DNA from 2 places in the Bacteroides graminisolvens genome. Region 1 is predicted to be linked to the other one. Evidence: riboswitches for the same ligand, from Rfam matches in the RefSeq annotation. Region 1 holds a riboswitch; the other holds the start of a gene.
The links. Region 1 has a riboswitch for cobalamin ahead of ACKPCE_RS11775 (TonB-dependent receptor). Riboswitches for the same ligand answer to the same signal wherever they lie in the genome.

Region 1 (3,168 bases):
AGCCCTGAAATTAAAGTCGCCCAGACTATACATCAACGAAGCCTTGGGAGTAAAGCCGTTGCCCGCAGTTTCGTGGTGCGAATAACGAAGTCCCACAATGGCCTGCAGGTTCTTTAGTATATTGATTTCTTCCTGCCAGAAAGCCGCAGCGGTATATACGCTTTCGTCAACACTCGCATCGGGACGCTTCAACTCGTCGGTAACATACTCCAATCCCACAATGCTTTTAAAAGCATCCGAATGTTTGAAAACTCCTTTCAAATTGGCGTTGTAGTAGTTTTGTTTCTTGGTCATGCTCTCATCACCCTCCTTAAAATTGCCCGACTCCTTGAGGTATTTATAGTATGACACGTAGTTGTTTTTAGTCAGATCCAAGCTGAGGTATGATGAGTTACCCAGTAAATATTTGGCACCGGCACCCAAATTGTACGCATCGTATTTCATGTTGTAGGTGTAAGCACTGACGGGACGCTTCGTCATCCGGTCATAGTATCCGCCTTCGGCATACATGGATAAAGCCGCGGTAGGCGAGTAGGTAAATTTCTGATTAATCACATCGGAATAAAAAGCATTCACGGGTAACTTATCCGTCAGGTTACCATCCTCGTCGTACGAACTCAGCTTCCAGCTATCCGACTGCTGACGGGTGTATGAAGTGAACGATCCGAAGTTTCCGGTGTTAACATCTACATTGACACCCTGCGTAAACTGCCCGCGCTCCTCCATCTTCGTATTCGAAGTAACGGTAATCAAATTCTTGGGGTTGTCTGTAATGATGTTGATTACCCCGGCAATGGCATCGGAGCCGTAAAGAGCAGAAGCAGCTCCTTTCAAAACCTCTATGCGCTTCACGTTGTTCATGTTGATCTGACTCAGGTCGATGTTGTTCGATGTATCACCCGTCAGCTTCTTACCATTCACCAGAATGAGCACGTATTTGTTGCTCAATCCGTTCATCATCAGGTAAGACCCCATGGCATTGGTTGAAAAAGAAAGCGAAGGCTGAAGCATGGTCATGGCCGTTTGAAAATCGGTGATTCCGGCTTTCTTGATGTCGGCGGCACTCATCACTTCAATGGGTACGGGAGTGTCCTTTAACTTGTGATGCGTACCGGTACCCGTAACAACCACCTGATCGAGGTTGATGTACGCGTTCTTCAACTTTAGTACCAGATTGGAGTTGCTGCCCGATATTTTCCGACTAAGCGGAGCATAGTTTAAGCAGCTCACCCTGAGCACTTGTTCCCCTTCTTTCACATTACTGAGAGTGAATTCTCCTTTGGCATTGGTAGCACAACCGATAGTAGTTTGTTCCAAACGAACGTTGGCACCCCTCACGGGTAGTCCGTTTTCTGCGTCAATCACTTTTCCGCTCAGCGTTACTTGCGCGAACGAATTCATAACAATGCAACCTTCTACAAGGATTGCAAGCAGGCATTTTTTCCTCATTGATATATGATAAGTAGTTAATAAATAGCATTCCTGACCCCGGGATTGCTGTATTCATTATATTGCCTGGCAGGTTTCCTGACTTTCCCCTTGAAGAGCGCCTTCCCGTTTCATTATGCAATAAGAAACAGTGGCATGTGAGCGAGTAAGCTCTTCAGGTGATGCCCCGTAAGGGCAGGGGATTACAGTAGCGGGCACTGCTCCGGACTCTCACCGGATTCCCTTTTATGTAGCAAACAGGATGTTCGTTACATCACCAAAGCGCCGCAAAGTTATTAATTTATTTTATATTTGCATCTTATTAATTCAAATTGATAGACCAAATGAATGCCCATATATTGATAGGTGCCGCTTCTTCGGGCAGCGGAAAAACAACGCTCACGCTGGGTTTGCTCAGGCTTTTGAGTAAACGGGGGTATGCGGTGCAACCGTTTAAATGCGGTCCCGATTACATTGACACCCAGCACCATGCACTAGCTGCGGGATGCCCTTCGGTGAATCTGGATACATGGATGGCTTCCGAGGAACATGTGCGCGAGCTTTACAGCCGTTACGGAGCCAAAGCCGATGTTTGCCTCACGGAAGGAGTGATGGGGTTGTTCGACGGATACGATGGTATGAAGGGTAGTAGTGCTGCCATTGCCTCCCTGCTCCAAATTCCCGTGGTACTGGTTCTCAATGCCCGCTCCATGGCTTACTCGGTAGCTCCTATACTTTACGGATACAAACATTTCAATCCGACGGTGCGCATTGCCGGAGTCATCTTTAACCAAGTAGCCGGTGAAAGCCATTTCAGCTACCTGAAACAAGCCTGTACCGATGCAGGGGTTCATTGCTTCGGGTACCTTCCGAGACAAAAAGACATTGAGATTCCGTCGCGTCATTTGGGCCTTACACTCGATGAAAAATTCCGTTTCGAGGAGTTTGCCGACCGCATTGCCGCATCAATAGAACAGTACATACAGGTAGATGATTTGTTAAATATTTGCAGCAAAGAGACGGAAAACGTACAGCCCATATACGCACCCGTTTCGTCATGTTCTCCCCGAAAACTTAAAATTGCCGTAGCGCATGACGAAGCTTTCAATTTTACCTATCAGGAAAACATAAATCAGCTAAAAGAATATGGTAGCGTGGAGTTCTTTAGCCCGCTAAGGCACTTTTCCGTTCCTCTAAGCGCAGATCTCCTCTATCTGCCAGGAGGATACCCGGAATTCTTTTTAAGCCCACTGAGCGCAAATAAAAGCATGATTCAGTCCATTAGGGATTACGCGCTTTCGGGCGGACGGGTTTTGGCTGAGTGCGGAGGGATGATGTACCTGTGCAACTCCATAACGGGCATGGATGGCATTTCGTACCCCATGGCGGGGGTTTTAGACCAGGAAGCCACCATGGAGAACATGAAACTTCACTTGGGCTACCGGATGGGCGAGTACAACGGCGTAACATGGCGCGGACATGAGTTTCACTATTCAAGCCTGCGCAACCCCATGGAGAGTGACTGCCAGCTTTATTCGGCCCGAAACACGCCGGTAGACACAGCGCTGATACGCTACAAAAACGTTATCGCCGGCTACACGCACCTGTACTGGGGCGAGCAGTGCATTTTCGATTTATGGAAATAACCTAATCTGCATAAAATGAGCAAGATATACACCAAAGGAGGCGATAAGGGACGCACCGGAATTCACGGTGGCACCCGGGTTGAGAAGGATGATA
Region 2 (3,168 bases), 1.2 Mb from region 1:
GAGTTCTCGTCCAGATTCATCAAATAATCGATGTAGGCTGCAATCATGGCTACATTTTCTTCTTCCTCGGTGTGTGTCGTAATACCGATGTGTAAATGATCACTGTGTTTGGGAATAAAGCCGGTATCGTACTTCCCGTCGATAAAGTCCTCCGTTTCCACAATGCACCTCAGGTAGTTGATGTTTGTTTTGATACCGGTAATTTTATATTCATACAAAACACGTCGCATCCGTTCGATGGCATACTCCCGAGTAGTAGCCCAAACAATGAGCTTGCCAATCATCGGGTCATAGTAAACGGGGATCTCATACCCCTCGTATGCATAACTGTCAATGCGCACCCCGATGCCGTTGGGCTCAATTAACTGTTTGATAATACCGGGCGACGGACGGAAATTCTGTTCGGTGTCTTCGGCACATATCCGGCATTCAATGGCATGTCCGCGCTGTTTGATGTTGTTTTGCGAAAGACGCATCACCTGTCCGTCGGCAATGCGAATCTGTTCTTTCACCAAATCGACCCCTAAAACTTCTTCCGTAATAGGATGCTCCACCTGCAGGCGGGTATTCATTTCCAAGAAATAATACTGATGATGTTTGTCGACCAAAAACTCAATGGTGCCGGCTCCTTCGTAGTTGACAGCCTTTGCAGCGGCAACCGCTTTCATTCCCATCTCCTGACGAATAGTCTCGTTGATGAATGGCGACGGACTTTCTTCTATTACTTTTTGATTTCTTCGTTGAATAGAACACTCCCGTTCACAAAGATGAATAACGTTTCCGTGCTTGTCACCCAAAATCTGGAATTCAATGTGGTGCGGCTCTTCCACGAACTTCTCAAGATAAACCGTGTCGTCACCAAAAGAGGCCATTGCTTCTGACTTGGCCATGGTATAAGCCTCTTCCACTTCGCTTTCCGAATGAATCAGCCTCATGCCTTTTCCGCCTCCACCCATGGAAGCCTTCAGCATCACCGGAAACCCGATCTGCTTGCAGAGAGATATTGCCTCGTCTACACTTTTAAGATTATCTTGTGTGCCGGGCACAACAGGAACCCCCGCTTCTATCATTTTGATACGGGCAGCAATCTTGTCTCCCATCGCCTCCATTGTTTCCGGTTGCGGACCTATAAATACAATGTTCTCTTCCCTGCATCTTCTGGCAAAATCTGCATTTTCTGATAAAAAGCCATATCCCGGATGTATGGCATCCGCCTGACAAGCTTTGGCTACCTGAATGATTTTCTCTATATTCAGATAACTATCTTTTGCTGATGCACTGCCAATGCAATATGCCTCGTCGGCATACAAAGTATGTCTTGCTGTTCTGTCGGCCTCGGAAAATACTGCAACCGATTGAATGCCCATTTCATAACAGGAGCGCATCACTCTGACTGCAATCTCACCTCTGTTGGCGATTAAGATTTTTCTAATCATATTTATTTGTTTGAGTTAATAAATATCTTTCTCACGTATCTAATAACACATTACGGGCTTCTTTGGATGTTTCTTGAGAAGTTTTTTTGAGAGGAAATAACATAATGACACCATTTGGCGGGAGATACCATTGGATTTCCAGACATTAGCTTTATTCGCGAAGCATGTCAAAGCTCAATTAAGGCAGGTCTCCTGGCTAGCATAATTTACCATCCTTCCCGTTTGCACAGTGGATATTGAGCGGTAAACAGTGATCAGCTTACAGTTGCGCGTCAGCCCATGATTTTCACATGGTTCCCTATTCTCCCCGTTTTACCGGGGCACCTTAATGATAATGATGAGAAAGAACTTTGTCGGTGCAAAGATATGTATTTTTAGAAATTATCAGTAAGTTTGTAGCTGAACATGATAAAATTAAGTGCTATGGGAGATAATTTTGTAATTAACATAGGCAGGCAACTGGGAAGTGGCGGCCGCGAGATAGGAGAGAAGTTGGCTGCTGCTATGGAGATTTCTTTTTATGATAAAGAACTTATAAACTTGGCTTCCGAAGAAAGCGGCCTCTGCCGTGATTTCTTTGAAAAGGCAGACGAGAAGCCTTCTCAACCGTTGATGAACGGATTGTTTGGTATGCGTTTCCCTTTTCCGAATGACAGCATTATGGCATGCAACAGCTGCCTGAGCAATGATGCCTTGTTTAAGGTTCAAAGCGATGTGATTCGCAAACTGGCTGCTGAGAAGTCGTGTTTGTTTGTGGGGCGATGTGCCGATTATATTTTGAGAGATCACCCTCGACACGTCAATGTGTTTGTTTCGGCTTCGCTAGACGACCGCATAGAGCGTTTATGTCAAACCATGCACGTGGGTAAGGCCGAGGCCGAAGAACTGATTGAACGTACAGATAAAAAAAGATCGGAATATTATAATTACTATAGCTACAAAACCTGGGGAGCCGCTGCTACCTACCATCTATGCATAGACTCTTCGGCTTTAGGAGTAGATGATACGGTTCTGTTCGTAGCCGAATTTGTGAAGAAGAAATTGCAGCTGTAATTAGAACGTTCCGCTAGCTTGTTTTACAACTCTTCTCCCAGAGAAAAAAAAGTGTGGTTTACCATCACTTACCCTCACTAACTTGCTAAAACTACTTGCTGAAAGGCGTTTCAGGGTAGTGATGGTAAAATATGTCTACCACTAAAACGACTGTTTTACCCTCACTATCTATCACTTTTAACTAATACTATAGATTATTTAACTCCGATTTAACCAAAAAGACGACAACGTTTAGGCTATTTCGAGTGCTTTTTGATGAAAAACGGCAAAAACACGTTCAGTCTCTGTTGGTTTGAATAGCATGGATCGGATAACAGATAATTGTGTGATTGTTACACACAAATAAAAGATCGAATTACTTGGAGTTGACAGTATAATGTATTATCTTTGTACCTATAATCTTATAGTATATTCAAATTATTATAGGCGCAAAGGCAGGAGCTCAAACTCCTGCCTTTTTTCGTTATGTGCCGTTCATTTTTTCGCTGAGACGGTTGCTTATTGCCATTTGCACGGTAGCAAAAGGTCCGCGAGAAACCGTCTCTTGGCCGGGAGACGGTTTCTCATGACCCAAAAAGACGGTTTCTCTTTTCAAATTGCTCGTTATCTTTTTCAAATCGGCGGTTATGTTTTTCAAAAAGTTGGTTATGTTTTGCCAAAGTCTTGCTGATGATTGTTG

Region 2: it holds a riboswitch for cobalamin, as region 1 does, so the genes downstream of both, accC (acetyl-CoA carboxylase biotin carboxylase subunit) here and ACKPCE_RS11775 (TonB-dependent receptor) in region 1, are expected to answer to the same signal.

Annotation. Positions count from the first base shown of each region.
Region 1 is NZ_OY762556.1:2,763,478-2,766,645, reverse strand. Features, by position in the region: gene ACKPCE_RS11775 (TonB-dependent receptor) at 1-1,401, opposite strand, end outside; cobalamin riboswitch at 1,501-1,726, opposite strand; gene ACKPCE_RS11770 (cobyrinic acid a,c-diamide synthase CobB) at 1,773-3,074, shown strand; gene ACKPCE_RS11765 (cob(I)yrinic acid a,c-diamide adenosyltransferase) at 3,090-3,168, shown strand, end outside.
Region 2 is NZ_OY762556.1:1,599,540-1,602,707, forward strand. Features, by position in the region: gene accC (acetyl-CoA carboxylase biotin carboxylase subunit) at 1-1,436, opposite strand, end outside; cobalamin riboswitch at 1,602-1,779, opposite strand; gene ACKPCE_RS06590 (cytidylate kinase-like family protein) at 1,860-2,489, shown strand; gene ACKPCE_RS06595 (hypothetical protein) at 2,953-3,126, opposite strand.